3 regions of the Buttiauxella sp. BIGb0471 genome follow, and region 3 is predicted to be linked to each of the others. Evidence: predicted binding sites of a transcription regulator. Region 3 holds the regulator's gene; each other region holds the start of a gene.
What was found. Region 3 encodes PurR, which represses purine synthesis genes. Its sites were predicted from a motif close to CANGCAAACGTTTGCNTG; they were not measured.
Positions count from the first base shown of each region.

Region 1 (5,384 bases), 710 kb from region 3:
TTCAGCGTCGTCTTTACGCAAGCCAATACCGGTGCCGTCGCCAAAGTACTGTTTGTTTTTTACCGATGGGCCTGCAAACTCATAGCCTTTACCCGCAGGCAGTTTCAGGAAGCCTTCGCTTGCTGCAGTTTCATCCTGGAATGCAGCATCCAGGCGGCCAGCAGCCAGATCGGAATAGATCAGATCCTGGTTTGCGTAAGGCACCACATCGACACCTTTACTGCGCCATTCAGCGTTGGCATACGCTTCTTGTGTCGATCCTTGCAGTACACCGATGTGTTTACCTTTGAGGGAATCCAGAGTCGGTTTAACCGGGGAGCCTTTAACAGCAATCAGGCGCGAATCAGCAGCATAAAGTTTGTCTGAGAAGGCAATCTCTTTCTGGCGTTTTTCAGTGATGGAAAGCGAGGAAATGATACCGTCAATTTTCTTCGCTTTAAGTGAAGGAATCAGTGCATCGAAGTCACTTGCGACCCAGGTACATTTAGTATTAATGCGCTTACACAGCTCATTACCAAGATCGATATCGAAACCAACAAAATCCCCTTTCGCATCTTTAGAAGAAAACGGCGCGTAGGTCGTGTCCGTTCCAAGACGAATACTCTGCGGAAGTGCTGCGAAGACGCTTGCGGTGGCGCTCAGGCCAAGCAGTAAAGACAGAGCGAGAACTTGCTTTTTCATACGTAACTCCCAAGTTTGACTTATCTTATTATGTGTAACGTCGTGTTGTATTTGTTTTGTGTAGCTGTTTAAGAGTTGCAGTTCTCATGCCACTTTTTCTTGCGTGAAAGAAAGTGGGCAATATCGTGTTAAATAAAAGTTACAACTCTGTCACAAGAATGAAAGATAGCAGGTCTGGTATGAGGAAAAAGCATTCGCGGTGGAAAATAGCGGATAAATGTTCTGGAAGTGATCGGGGTTACAAAAACGCCTCATAATGAGGCGCAGGGTTTTGTGATGCACCACACTGGCGCATCACGCTTATGCGCCGCTCCAGCGAGTAAACAAATCTTGTGGTAACTCAATATCGAACTGATCGATGACCCGGTTCACCGTCTGGTCGATAATGTCCTGCACGCTTTGTGGCCGATGATAAAACGCAGGCATCGGGGGCATTATCACTGCGCCCATTTCTGCAGCCTGGGTCATCAGGCGCAAATGCCCAAGATGCAGCGGCGTTTCACGCACGCAAAGCACCAACGGGCGACGCTCTTTGAGCACGACATCCGCTGCACGCGTTAACAAGCCATCTGTATAGCTGTGAACAATGCCAGAAAGGGTTTTGATTGAACAAGGCAATATCACCATGCCGTGTGTCTTAAAAGAGCCAGAAGAAAGGCTGGCGGCGATATCACGCGAGTCGTGAACCACATCGGCAAAGGCCTGAACTTCTCGTAAGGAAATATCGGTTTCCAGCGCGAGTGTCTGGCGGGCTGCATTGCTCAGGATAAGATGCGTTTCGATGTCCGGTAATTGTTGCAGTACCTGAAGCAGTCGCACACCGTAAGTTGCGCCACTGGCACCTGAAATCCCAACAATTAACCGTTTCATATTTTTCATTCGCCCGAGGAGTTTATCTGGGCTGACTTTGCCGCAAGATGGGCAGGGATGCAAGAAATGGTAACCCTCTCCTTCCGGGAGAGGGTTACGGTGAGGATGGCTTTAACCCTCGTTGTGCATCTCTAAGTTTTCAACTTCGTTCTGACGGGCAATCGCTTGTGAATCGTCATTACGCAGTGACTCAAGATACTCAAGGTATTCGTGATCCACATCTTTGGTCACATAGATACCGTTGAACACCGAGCATTCAAACTGCGTGATATCCGGATTCTCAACGCGAACCGCTTCAATCAGATCGTTCAGATCCTGGAAAATCAGACCATCGGCACCAATCAACTGACGGATCTCGTCAACTTCACGGCCATGAGCAATCAGTTCGTTAGCACTTGGCATATCGATGCCGTACACATTCGGGAAACGAATTTCCGGTGCCGCTGACGCGAGGTAAACTTTCTTCGCACCGGCCTCACGTGCCATCTCGATAATTTGCTCAGAAGTGGTGCCGCGCACGATGGAGTCATCCACCAGCAGCACGTTCTTATCGCGGAACTCAGCGCGGTTAGCATTCAGTTTACGACGCACAGATTTACGACGCAGTTGCTGGCCTGGCATGATGAACGTGCGGCCTACGTAGCGGTTTTTCACAAAACCCTGACGGTACGGCTTGTCGAGAATACGGGCGATTTCCAGCGCGATATCGCAGGATGTTTCTGGAATCGGGATAACCACGTCGATATCCAAATCTTCCCATTCGCGAGCAATTTTCTCACCGAGCTTTTTACCCATTTCAACGCGGGCGCTGTAAACGGAAATTTTGTCGATGAACGAGTCCGGGCGCGCAAAGTAAACGTACTCGAACAGGCATGGATTGCTGGTCGGGTTGTCAGCACACTGGCGTGTGAACAACTGGCCTTTTTCGGTGATGTACACCGCTTCGCCCGGCGCAACATCGCGCAGGAACTCAAAGCCCAGCGTATCAAGGGCGACGCTTTCGGAGGCCACCATATATTCGGTGCGGCCATCATTCAAATCGCGCTTGCCCATCACCAACGGACGAATACCGTTAGGGTCGCGGAACGCCACCATACCGTGGCCGATAATCATCGCGACACAAGCGTACGCACCACGAATCTGGCGGTTGGTTGCGGCAATCGCGGCGAAAATGTTGTCTGCTTCCAGCGGATAGTTGCGGAAGTTATCCAGCTCGCTGGCAAAAACATTGAGCAGGATTTCAGAATCGGAAGTGGTGTTAATGTGACGACGCTTTTCTTCGAACAACTTTTGGCGCAGTTCGTGGGCGTTAGTCAGATTGCCGTTGTGTGCAAGAGTAATGCCGTACGGAGAGTTAACGTAGAAAGGTTGGGCTTCAGAAGCGCTAGAGCTACCCGCAGTCGGGTAACGTACGTGGCCGATACCCATGTTTCCCTGCAAGCGTTGCATGTGAATGGCACCGAACACATCGCTCACCAGCCCATTGGCTTTACGCAGACGAAAACAATTTAAGGCATCAATGGTGACGATGCCTGCGGCATCCTGCCCACGGTGTTGAAGCACCGTTAACGCGTCATAGATAGACTGGTTTACCGGCATAAAACCGGCGATACCGACAATACCGCACATGTTGTCTTTTCCTCATTAAGCCACAACCCCTGCCTTATGGCCGGGGCAAGAAACTTGACGAGCTTTGCAGATAGTCAAAAAACCATCTGATGATGAAACTGAATTGCGGGATAAGCTGCGACTTTTGCCAGTCGTCACTCTTGGAAAAACCAGTGAACGTATCAAGAAAGAACAGAATGGCGGCGACGATCAGTGCTCCACGTAACGCACCAAAGCAAATCCCCAACACCCTGTCTGTACCCGACAGGCCGGTTTTCTCAACCAGCGCGCTAATCACATAATTGACTATCGCACCGACGATGAGTGTCGCGATAAACAGTATCGCGATAGCTATTCCATTACGTACCAGTTCGTCTTCAAAGCCAGTGAACCAGACAGAAAGGTAAGTGTAGTAATGACTGGCGACAAAGAAAGCACAGCCCCAGGTTACTAGCGATAACGCTTCACGCACAAACCCACGAATAACACTAATCAGAGCCGAAAAGCCGATGACCGCAATGATGGCGTAATCTATCCAAACCATGAACAAATCCCACGACAAATCGCCCTGACGTCCAGTTCGGGGCGCATTCTAACAGAAAAAGAAAACGTTTGCGTAGGGATTTCCTTCCCTCGCGTAAATAAATAATGGCGTTGAAAAAATGCTCAACGCCATTAAAAATTTGCCCTAAATCCCGCCTATGCGGGTTTATCTGGCCGTGTAAGTCATCACCACACCATTCAGCCCGGAAAGCGAATTTAGCTCGCCCAATGAAGACTTAAGTTTGTCTTTCGAGGCATCCGGCCCTACCAGAATTCGGGTGACTTTACCCTGAACTGGCGTTGACGGTGAGGTATAAGCACGGAACCCAGCGCCGCGTAGTTTACCAACAATTTCATTCACTTTGTCGGCATTCTTCAAGGCACCCAGTTGCACGACGTAAGCTTTGCCGGTCGGTGCTTGCTCGGCAGTTTCTTGCTTCGCTGGTTTTGCAGGCTCCGGAGGCTGTTCGTTCATCATTGCCAGACGTTCTTCGGTTTGATCAACGGAAGCTTTGCTCTGTGGTTTTTCAACCGGCTTAGGTTTTGGTTTCTCAGCCACAGGTTTTGGCTTCGGCTGCTCACGGCTGACAGGCACTTCATCAATACCCGCAGCTCCGTCCCCAGGCAAAGAAGCGATATCAAGTCCAGGTGCTGCCGCTGTGCCTGCTCTCACCTCTTCGGCCGCCCCTTCAGGGGGTTGCGAAGGCAGTGCCTGAGTCGCGGCAGGCAGCATGTCTGGCTCATCGGTGTCACCCGGTTTTGGAACCAAAGGAATCGCTGCAAACTCGTCCTGATAATGCTTTTTCTGACCATCAAGCAGCCCTGGCAGGATAATGACCCCCAGTGCGACCAGAATAATGGTTCCGACTAATCGATTTTGAAACTTACTCGCCACCTGCTTTCTCCGCGTCCAACGCTTCCATTACGTGGGCTACTGTATGAAATGAACCACACACCAGCACGGTATCATTTTCTGTGGCGGCCTTCATTGCGGCACGCCAGGCTTGCTCCACACTGCCATAGACTTCGCCCTGACCGAGATGTTCAATCAGTTGTTCCGCCGTGGCACCGCGTGGGCCTTCTAATGGAGCACAATACCAGCTATCAACCTGAGGCGACAAACATGCCAACGTGCCCGCGATGTCTTTGTCATGCAGCATCCCGATAACGGCCAACACGCGCCCGCGTTTTGGAAGTTGCTCCAGACGCCCGGCCAAATACGCCGCCGCATGAGGGTTGTGCGCCACATCAAGGATCACCAACGGCTCACGCGAAATCACCTGGAATCGCCCCGGTAACGTCGCTTCTTTAATGCCTTGAATAATAGCCTCATTGCTGACATTTAGCTCGCTGGCACGCAACGCCGCCAGTGCCGTCGCCGCATTCGGCTGCGGAACTAACGGCAACGGTAATCCGCTCAGTTCGCCCTGGCTGTCCTTGAAGCTCCAGCTATTCTCACCAACGTGATAAGACCAGTCCACGCCACGGCGCAGCAATTGAGCGCCCTTCTCCGTCGCCACATCGGCAATGGTATGCGGCATATCAGGCTCACCGACGATTGCTGGTTTCCCGCCACGGAACACACCCGCTTTTTCACGTCCTATGCTTTCACGATCTGGCCCCAGCCAGTCGGTGTGGTCCAGCGCGATACTGGTCACTACCGCCACATCGGCATCGATAAT
Region 1 is NZ_JANUEU010000001.1:241,909-247,292, reverse strand. Features, by position in the region: gene argT (lysine/arginine/ornithine ABC transporter substrate-binding protein ArgT) at 1-681, opposite strand, end outside; gene M2371_RS01155 (UbiX family flavin prenyltransferase) at 982-1,551, opposite strand; gene purF (amidophosphoribosyltransferase) at 1,663-3,180, opposite strand; gene cvpA (colicin V production protein) at 3,215-3,703, opposite strand; gene dedD (cell division protein DedD) at 3,869-4,597, opposite strand; gene folC (bifunctional tetrahydrofolate synthase/dihydrofolate synthase) at 4,587-5,384, opposite strand, start outside.
Region 1: cvpA (colicin V production protein) is a predicted target of PurR. The motif match lies at 3,761-3,778, and genes of this name have one in related genera.

Region 2 (5,384 bases), 930 kb from region 3:
GCAGTTGATACATTTTTTAGTGATAAGTAGCGCCATGGGAAAATCTCGATAACAACAGAAACAGGGCGGGCATTATACGCCCAATCCTCGATCAAACCAGTTTTTTTACCAGCGCTTCACTATGACGAATGCGTTCTGGTGCGTGTTCCAGATCCCGTTGAACCAGCGCCATAAAGAGCAAATCGGTTAGCATCATCTGTGCGCTGGTGGAGGAGATTGCCGCGCTACGCGTCGCCTGTTCTTCAGCGATGGTATACAAGCAAAGAGAGGCTCGTTGCTGCAACGCATTTGGCGTGAAGCCGGTAATGGCGAGGATTTTTGCACCTGCACGCAGAGTTTCATCTGCGGCGAGATTTATCTCACGCCGTTCACCAGAATAGGAAATAGCCAGTAATACATCGTCAGTGCTTGAAGCTTGGGCGGTCGCCAGCAGCGCGTGCATATCTTGTTCTGCGACCGCATTAATGCCAATTTTCATCAGCTTCCAGGCAAAATTCTTGGCGACCAGACCGGATGCGCCTATCCCTACCAACAAGACACGCCGCGCATTACGCAACATATTCACACTGGCAAGCAGCTTTTCTTCGCTATTGATATCAAGCGTGGCATGCATCGCCGCCATATTGTCTTTAATCAGCTTTTCACCGACCAGACGCAGCGGATCATCACCAAGAATCAAATTATGGACGGGAACAGATTGTGGATCCTGGCCGCTTGCCAATGCTTCGCTGATGGCGAGTTTGAGGGCAGGGAAGCCCTTAAAGCCCAGTTTTTGTGAGAACTTAACCACACTTGATTGGCTTACACCGGCTTCAGCCGCAAGCTGTTGCGAGCTTAAATGACGGGCATGATCGGGTTTTTCCAGCAGAAAGTCGGCCAGTTTACGGTCACTCTGTGCCAGGGTTGAGTAGCGGCTTCGGATTCGCAGTAAACAGTTCATTTCCTCTCCAGTGTGCCGGGTCAAATACCTGAGCGGCCCAATAATAACGTAAATTCACTCGCCTGAATTAATTGTATATTCCATTATTATGAAACTTGAAGGAATTAATTATTCAAAGATGGTGGAAAAGTCCGGCTCACAGGTTCGCGAAAGCCAATACTCGCAATCTTTGCTGTCCGTTACCGGAAAAGTGATGGTCTATCTGTTAGGCTTTCTGATAGCGGTAATCGCCAGTTTGATATTTACGTGATAACGATCCAGAGGAGTAACGTTTGGCAACTCAGAGTGAGCGTCGGGTAGTATTTTTCGATTTAGATGGCACGCTGCATCAGCAGGATATGTTCGGCAGCTTCTTGCGCTATCTGTTGCGCCATCTGCCCCTCAATCTGTTACTTGTCATTCCGCTTTTGCCGGTGATAGGGGGGGCATTGCTGATTAAAGGACGCGCCGCTCGTTGGCCGATGAGCCTGTTATTGTGGGGAGCAACCTTTGGTCATAGCGAAACACGCCTCAAACAGCTGGAAACGAACTTCGTTGCCTGGTTCCGTGGACGCGTCACTGCCTTCCCGATAGTCCAGCAGCGTCTGACGGATTACCTGACCAGTTCAGATGCCGATGTCTGGTTAATCACGGGTTCACCGCAACCGCTTGTTCAGCAAGTTTATTTCGACACGCCGTGGCTACCGAAAGTTAAGCTAATTGCCAGCCAGATTGAACGCTCGCATGGAGGGTGGGTGCTCACATTGCGCTGTCTTGGGCATGAGAAAGTGGCGCAACTGGAACAAAAAATTGGCACGCCGCTACAGCTTTACAGTGGTTATAGCGACAGCAACCAGGATAACCCGCTGCTCTATTTTTGCCAGCACCGCTGGCGCGTCACACCGCTTGGGCAGTTGCAGCAGTTGGAATAATATCCTTCATACTTCAAGTTATAGGTGCGTCGAGTGTGTATAATGCGCGCCCGAATATAGCCGTGCCCGGAGAATCCCGTGTCAGAAAGTGAATTTACCCATGAATACTGGATGCGTCATGCGTTAGTACTCGCTCGTCGTGCATGGGATGAAGGTGAAGTTCCGGTTGGGGCGGTGCTGGTTCATAACAACCAGGTGATTGGCGAAGGCTGGAATCGCCCGATTGGCCGACACGATCCCACGGCTCATGCTGAAATCATGGCGCTGCGCCAGGGTGGGGTTGTTTTGCAAAACTACCGTCTGCTGGACACCACGCTTTATGTCACCCTCGAGCCATGCGTCATGTGTGCTGGAGCCATGGTTCACGGGCGTATAGGCAACCTGGTATTTGGTGCGCGTGATGCCAAAACGGGTGCGATTGGTTCTTTAATGGATGTACTCAGACACCCTGGCATGAACCACCAGGTTACTGTGACTGAGGGCGTGCTGGCAGAAGAGTGTTCGGCAATGCTGAGCGATTTCTTTCGAGCGCGTCGTCTTGAGAAAAAGGCCCTAAAGGAAAAGGCCCGAAGCGCGGAGTAGCCAGCTCCACAGGCGCGACGACAGGATATGCTTGCGCGTATTTTTCTTCCTGCGCTTCCTGCTTCTCTTTTTCAAGTAAATACCCTGCCAGGCTTATGTAGTACTTGCGGATATTTTCGACGTACGCATACGCCTCATGGCCACGGGCATAACCATAAGTTGTTTTGCTGTAATATTGTTTCTGGCTCAATAGAGGCAGACGAATTTTAACATCCGCCCAGCTATCCGGATTACCTTTTTGCTTCGCTGTTAGTTGGCGTGCATCCAGCATGTGGGCATAACCCATGTTGTACGCTGTCAGCGCAAACCAAATCCGCTCTTCTTCCGGCACGCTATCAGGCACTTTCGCCATCATATCTTTCAGATACTGGCTTCCGCCTGCAATGCTTTGCTCTGGATCCAGGCGGTCCGTCACACCGAGACTTTGTGCCGTGTTTTTAGTCAGCATCATCAATCCGCGCACGCCGGTTGGCGACGTAGCCTGGTTGTCCCAGTGTGATTCCTGATACGAAATTGCCGCCAGTAAACGCCAGTCTATTTCAGTGGCATATTTTTCGAATAATGGCTGAAGCTCAGGCAACACGGAATCCACGGCTTTGAGGAACGTGCGGGTATCGACATAATCAAAATCCCCAACGTGGCCAAGATATTTCTCTTCCAGGCGAGCAAAAGTCCCGTCGCTGTTCAGCTTGTTATAAAAGTCGAGAAGGGCCGCAGAAAGGCTATCATCGCCATCCAGCGCGCTAAACCACGTCACGGGCTGCTCATCAGTCACATCCAGAGCGACGGCAAGTTGCGGATGAACGCGCTGGAAAGTGCTTATCGCGACGGAATCTGCAATCGTAAAAGCGATCTTCCCGTCGACAACTTGTTGCAACAGTTCCGTGCTGCTGTGCCTTTCGTCGATACGCCAGCTCAAATCTGGGTACTTCTCTTCTTTAAGCTTTTTCAATGCATTGAGCGAGGTCACGCCTGGCGAAAGCACCAACTGGTTCTCTTTAACGCCAGCCAATGTTTTAGGGCGCGGGCTACCCATGCGATAAACCATCTGCTGTGAAACGGAATAGTAGGCTGGCCCCGCCTGGTAATGCTGGCTGCGTTGAGTGTTGTAGACCAGGCCTGCTGCAATCACATCGGCTTTGTCATTATCAATGTCATCAAACAGCTCTTGAATATTCGGACGAACGGTCACTTCCAGCTTCACGCCAAGGTAACGGGCAAATTGTTCGGCCATCTCATAATCGAGACCAATTTCTTTTCCCTGATACTGGGTATAAGTCAAAGGTGATTGAATTGTACTGACGCGCAAAACCCCCCGCGCCTGAATGGCGGCGATACGGTTTTCGGCTTGTCCGAACCAGGGAATGGAGGGCCAGAGCGCCACTGCCAGCAACACGGTTACGGCACCGATAAGCAGATAATTAATCTTAAATCTTTTCAAATAGTTAATCTGCAACGAGGCGTAGAGTTTTCGCTAACAACAGGCTTCAAAAGTGGAGGTGCTCCCAAAAGGTGTGGCGCATTTTGCTTAACAAAACGCCACTGTGCAACATATTCAACATTTCTGATTAAATTTCCATCAGTGAAAACTAATGCGTTTATTTATACGCAAACGGTTTCGTCATGGCGGCGGATTCTCTATAATGGCGCCCGTTTTCCCCTTGCGCCCACTGAAGCGTCCCCCTGGCGTTTCGAAGACGAGAGATCTTTGATGATGGAAATTCTGCGTGGTTCGCCCGCTTTATCGGCATTTCGTATTAACAAATTACTGGCCCGCTTTAATGACGCCAACCTTCCGGTCAGCGACATTTATGCCGAGTATATTCACTTTGCCGATCTCGAGGCGCCGCTGACGGCTGAAGAGCACGCCCGCCTGCAACGGTTGTTGAAATATGGTCCAACCCTTGCCGACCACGCCCCGACTGGCAACCTGATTCTGGTTACGCCGCGTCCTGGTACCATCTCACCCTGGTCCTCCAAAGCCACCGATATTGCCCACAACTGCGATCTGGCCAAAGTTAAGCGCCTTGAACGCGGCGTGGCGTATTACATCACTGCCAGCACATTGACCGATGCACAGCGCCAGGAAGTTGCCGCGTTGCTGCACGACCGCATGATGGAAAGCGTGTTTGGTGCGCTGGACGATGCGCAGCAACTGTTCTCTCATCACACGCCTGCCCCAGTGCAAAGCGTTGACCTGTTAACGCAGGGCCGCGAAGCGCTGGTTGAAGCCAACATCCGTTTAGGGCTGGCTTTAGCAGAAGATGAAATCGACTACTTGCAGGATGCGTTCACCAAACTGGGGCGCAACCCGAATGACATCGAGCTGTATATGTTCGCGCAGGCTAACTCCGAACATTGCCGCCATAAGATTTTTAACGCCGACTGGATTATTGACGGCGTGGAACAGCCTAAATCGCTGTTCAAAATGATTAAAAACACCTTTGAGAAAACGCCTGACTACGTGTTATCGGCTTATAAAGATAACGCCGCAGTCATGGAAGGCTCACAGGTTGGGCGCTTCTTTGCCGACCACGAAGCGGGCCGTTACGACTATCACCAGGAAGACGCACATATCCTGATGAAAGTTGAAACCCACAACCACCCAACCGCGATTTCCCCGTGGCCGGGTGCGGCGACCGGTTCAGGTGGCGAAATCCGTGATGAAGGCGCAACGGGCCGTGGTGCAAAACCAAAAGCAGGTCTGGTGGGCTTCTCGGTTTCTAACTTGCGTATTCCAAGCTTTGAACAGCCATGGGAAGAAGATTTCGGCAAGCCCGATCGCATTGTGACCGCGCTGGATATCATGACCGACGGCCCTCTGGGCGGTGCGGCATTTAACAACGAATTTGGTCGTCCGGCGCTGACTGGCTACTTCCGTACCTACGAAGAGCAAGTTAACAGCCACAACGGCGTCGAACTGCGCGGCTACCACAAGCCAATCATGCTGG
Region 2 is NZ_JANUEU010000001.1:24,256-29,639, forward strand. Features, by position in the region: gene M2371_RS00125 (YfhL family 4Fe-4S dicluster ferredoxin) at 1-36, opposite strand, end outside; gene M2371_RS00130 (MurR/RpiR family transcriptional regulator) at 92-940, opposite strand; gene yfhb (phosphatidylglycerophosphatase C) at 1,213-1,851, shown strand; gene tadA (tRNA adenosine(34) deaminase TadA) at 1,963-2,433, shown strand; gene mltF (membrane-bound lytic murein transglycosylase MltF) at 2,318-3,874, opposite strand; gene purL (phosphoribosylformylglycinamidine synthase) at 4,145-5,384, shown strand, end outside.
Region 2: purL (phosphoribosylformylglycinamidine synthase) is a predicted target of PurR. The motif match lies at 4,039-4,056, and genes of this name have one in related genera.

Region 3 (5,384 bases):
ACACAGGTTTGCGGCCGAAATGGTCAGACAGCGGCCCCCACATTAACTGGGCGAACGCAAATCCAGCAAGGAACAAACTCAGGCTTGCGCTCACCGCGGAAGCATCGGTCTGTAAATCTTGCTGAATAGCCGCGAAAGCAGGCAGATACATGTCTGTGGCGAGGAACCCCAGCACACTTAATCCGGCCAGCCAGATAAGAAATCCTTTTGATGGTTGCATGTTTTTCTCTTGATTTATCTTGCAGGTTGATTGCCGCGAGAGTGTACGGAGTGCAATTACGCTTGTGAAACGCTAATATTTGTCTATTGCGTTCAAAAAATTTGTGAGCAGAAAAATGTGGTCTGAATATTCGCTGGAAGTGATAGATGCGGTGGCGCGCAATGGCAGTTTCAGCGGTGCCGCACAAGAGTTGCACCGCGTTCCGTCTGCCATCAGCTATACGGTACGGCAATTGGAAGAGTGGTTGGCAGTTCCACTGTTTGAACGCCGTCATCGTGATGTCGAATTAACCCCCGCAGGCGTCTTTTTTTTGAAGGAAGGGCGCTCTGTTATCAAAAAAATGATGACGACACGGCAGCAGTGCCAGCAGATCGCAAATGGATGGCGCGGACACCTGGCGATTGCGGTCGATAATATTGTAAAACCGGAGCGCACGCGCCAGCTGGTGTTGGATTTCTACCGTCATTTCCCGGATATCGAGCTGCATATTTATCAGGAAGTGTTTAACGGTGTGTGGGACGCGCTGGCGGATGGGCGCGTTGAAGTTGCGATTGGCGCAACGCAGGCCATTCCTGTCGGTGGGCGTTTTGCCTTCCGGGACATGGGGACACTGAGCTGGCGTTGCGTGGTGGCTGCAAATCATCCCCTGGCGGTACAAGGCGGTACATTAAGTGATGACGACTTACGTGCCTGGCCGTCGCTGGTTCTGGAAGATACCTCGCGTTCCTTACCAAAACGTATTACCTGGCTGCTGGATAACCAGCGGCGTGTAGTGGTGCCAGACTGGGAGTCGGGTTCCGATTGCCTGAGTGCAGGTTTGTGTATCGGTATGGTGCCATTGCATATCGCCAGACCGTGGGTAGATTCTGGTAAATGGTGCGAGCTGACGCTGGATAACCCATTCCCGGATGCCGCGTGTTGCCTGACGTGGAAGCAAAATGATGCGTCACCCGCGCTAGCCTGGTTATTAGATTATCTGGGAGATAGTGAGACGATGAATCAGGAGTGGTTGCAGGAGCCTGACAGCGCTGATTCACAGAGTTAGTAGGGTGGATAAGCCGTAGGCGTCATCCACCATTTACGTCAGAACTGTCGGATGACGCTGCTGTACGACCTACGCTATTTTAGCGGCGGTAATCGCGGAACGGGCCGTCGGCTACGGAGCGGCGTTCAATCAGGCGCGGATGCACTTCAATGGACTGCGACTCTTCGCGTTTGTTGACGATTCTGTCCAGCAACATGTTAAACGCCGTTTCACCCAACGAATCTTTTGGCTGGTGAATGGTGGTCAGGGCTGGCGAGAAGAAACGGGCGTTACGCACGTTATCGTAGCCAATAATTGAAATATCCTGCGGCACACGCAGACCCATTTCATCAGCGGCACAAATCGCGCCCATTGCCATAATATCCCCGCCACAGAATACTGCCGTTGGACGATGAGACTGGCCGAGGATCTGCTGCATCGCACGGTAGCCAGACTCTGGCTCAAAGTCGCCCTGAACAATCCAGTTTTCTGGAATGGCGATACCGGCTTCTTCCAGCGCTTTCATAAAGCCTGCATGACGACCGCCGCCGGTGTTACGTTCCATTTGGCCCGGAATGGCGCCAATTTCACGGTGGCCACGTTCAATCAAATAACGCCCGGCCAGATAACCGCCGTGGAACGCGTTATCGACCACAGAGTCGGTGAAGTCTGCGCGAGCTTCGCCCCAGTCCATCACCACCATTGGGATATGGCGATATTCTTCGAGCATGGTCAGCAGTGATTCCGGATACTCAGAACACATCACCAGCAGACCATCGACGCGCTTTTGCGCCATCATTGATAAATAAGCGCGCTGTTTTTCAAAGTTGTTGTGCGCATTGCCCAGAATCAGGGTATAGCCTTTTTCAAAGCAGCTATTTTCCACGGCTTCGATGATCTCGGCGAAATAAGGGGCTTCGCTGGAAGTGGCAAGCAGACCAATCGTTTTGGTGTGATTAACTTTAAGACTGCGTGCGACGGCACTGGGTGAATAGTGCAATTCTTTGATTGCCGCCCAGACCGCATTGCGAGTCTCTTCCGCCACAAAGCGAGTTTTGTTAATCACATGTGATACGGTTGTAGTGGAAACGTTTGCGCGCTTCGCCACGTCCTTGATTGTCGCCATTAAATTTCACTCCAGGCCATATCGTAAACTCCTGATAACTAATATGTTAAACGTTTGCGTACACTGACTCCTGAGGCAACGTTTGGGTTGCGGGTATGCCGGGATTGCGACATAAAACGGAAGGAGGGCATAGAATTGATGGTACGCAATAAATTAGCGAGGGATTTTGGCCTATCCGGAAGAAAAGTGGAAGAGGGAAAAGCGATATCAGGTTAAAACCAGGAGGATTTTTATTTCTGGTTGTGGGAAAATCACTCTGACACACCGATTGTAAGGTAATTAAAAGGAGTTTATTGATGAGTACAGATTTGAAATTTTCAATCACCACAACGGTTATTGTTCTGGCACTGATCGTATGTGGCGCGCTAACCGCCGTACTGCACTGATTAAAATGGGCCGCAATCGCGGCCCATATCATTTAGGTATTACGCTGCCAGATTCTTCGCAACAAATTCCCAGTTTACCAGCGCCCAGAAATGCTCAAGGTAGCCTGCACGAGCATTACGGTAGTCGATGTAGTAAGCATGTTCCCATACGTCTACCGTCAACAGCGGTTTTGCCGCAGTGGTCAGCGGGGTGCCGGCATTAGACGTTGAAACGATAGCTAATGCGCCATCTTCTTGCTTAACCAGCCAGGTCCAACCCGCGCCAAAGTTTTTGATAGCCGCGTCGGTAAACTGCTGTTTGAACTCAGCAAAGCTACCGAAAGATTTATTGATGGCTTCCAGCAGTGCGCCTGTTGGCTCGCCACCTGCGTTTGGTGCCAGGCAATTCCAGTAGAATGTGTGGTTCCACACCTGTGCTGCGTTGTTGAATACGCCGCCGTCTGAAGTACGAACGATCTCTTCCAGAGTTTTACCTTCAAGCGCGGTGCCCTTAACCAGATTGTTCAGGTTAGTGACGTAGGCTTGATGGTGCTTACCGTAATGGTATTCCAGCGTTTCGGCAGAGATGTGTGGGGCTAAAGCATCTTTCGCATATGGTAGTGCAGGTAATTCGAACGACATTGCAAACTCCTTATTACCCGTCATTCTTCGAGCCGCATCGTTGACTCAAATGAGTTAGGGTATCTATTGTTAAATAAACACTTTTAGTGCGGGTTTAGGTTAACAAATTGAAAGGAAAAGCAAAAGAGAAACGCACTCACCCGTTTATGGGCAAGTGCGAGTTTTTACGAAGAGGGATTAGCGAATGGTTTTTGAGGTCATAACGCGTTTGGCACCCACATAATGGCGCTGCCAGTAATCTTCACTTAAAGACGTGATTTGAATATCGCGACCCGTGCGAGGTGACTGGATGAATTTGCCATTTCCAACATACACGCCAACGTGATCAGCGGTGCCGCGACCACGGGTGCGGAAGAAGACCAGATCGCCTGTTTCCAGTTCGCCACGGTCTACTGAAGAAGCATCACGCAGATGATACATCTCGTTCGCGGTGCGCGGAATGCGGAATTTCACCAGATCTTTATAAGCGTAGTAAACCAGACCACTGCAATCGAAGCCGGTATTTGGCGACGTGCCTCCCCAGCGATACGGTTTGCCAATCTGGCCCATCAATTTATTCATTGCCGTTTTTTGTGCTTTTTGCACGCGGACTTTATGCGCCTGAGCAATAGTCGTTGGATGTTCTGCTTTAACTTTCACACAACGCGTTTTGTAACCTTTGCGAGGTTTACTGCATTTTTCGGTGAAAGTAACAGGCTGGACTTTTGCGAGCTGAGAGGATTTTTTGCGGTCGGTTTTGGCAAGACTCTTGGTTTTGGTGCTGCTGGCATTTTTAGCGGTTTTACTTTTCGCGGCAGCGGTTTCTTTTTTCTTGCTTGCGGTCCTGGTGGTGGTGCTTTTCTTGCTGGCGGTAGTGGTTTTCTGTTTACTCTTACTGCTCTTTTCTGTGCTCTTCGTTGTGGATTTCACAACGTGCGCCTTTTGCGCGACCACGGGACGAGCGTGTTCAGACGCCTGCGTCAATGGTATATACGGCAAGGTAAATAGCAGAGCACAGAGCGTGATAGATGTTTTTGTTATCCGCGCCACTCGACATTCCCCTGGTTAAAATAAATGCATGATAAATACCATCATGCCCGTGTATGATTTTGCGAAACCCGCCGATTCTAATCCATAAGGCGCAATAAAGTTAATAACCTTTTTCGATTCCTCTTCCTGTTTCGTTACCGAACGCAAAAAAAATGACCAAACTAATGGTTGTGAGGCTATTTATTGATCGTGCTTATAGTTATTTCCTGATTTGCAGCCGCGGGAAAAGTGTTATTCTTGATGCATGTTGTCCCTCCATCGCGCAGCACAGAAAAACCCTGTAAAAAATGGTGTTTTCTGGAGAGGGTGTCAATCGCTACAATGGCAGGCTAATGCCAGTACTTGGTTTGAGGAAGCAAGCAATGAGCACTATTGAAAAAATCCAACAACAGATCACCGAGAACCCAATTCTTCTTTATATGAAAGGTTCTCCGAAACTGCCTAGCTGTGGTTTCTCTGCCCAGGCTGTGCAGGCGCTGTCTGCCTGTGGCGAGCGTTTTGCATACGTTGATATTTTACAGAACCCAGACATCCGTGCTGAGCTGCCAAAATACGCAAACTGGCCGACTTTCCCGCAGCTGTGGGTTGATGGCGAGCTGGTTGGCGGCTGCGACATCATCATCGAAATGTATCAGCGTGGTGAGTTGCAATCTCTGATTAAAGAGACCGCAGCGAAGCATAAATCTGAAGAGCCAGACGCAGAGTAATTATTTGCTCATGTGTTTTGTGCTAATAAAAAAGCGACCGGTTTGGGTCGCTTTTTTTATGCTTACGATTCAGGTTCTGCCGGAAGCGGAAGAGGCCATCCACCTAAGCGTTTCCAGCGATTGACGATTTCGCAAAACAGATGTGCTGTTTGCTCGGTGTCATACAGAGCAGAGTGCGCCTGGCTGCTGTCAAACGGCATGCCCGCGGCGATGCACGCTTTGGCCAACACCGTTTGACCTAATGCCAGTCCGCTTAACGCGGCGGTATCAA
Region 3 is NZ_JANUEU010000001.1:951,813-957,196, forward strand. Features, by position in the region: gene punC (purine nucleoside transporter PunC) at 1-220, opposite strand, end outside; gene punR (DNA-binding transcriptional activator PunR) at 336-1,265, shown strand; gene purR (HTH-type transcriptional repressor PurR) at 1,345-2,370, opposite strand; gene M2371_RS04460 (YnhF family membrane protein) at 2,667-2,756, shown strand; gene sodB (superoxide dismutase [Fe]) at 2,796-3,377, opposite strand; gene M2371_RS04470 (C40 family peptidase) at 3,555-4,406, opposite strand; gene M2371_RS04475 (Grx4 family monothiol glutaredoxin) at 4,769-5,113, shown strand; gene rnt (ribonuclease T) at 5,176-5,384, opposite strand, start outside.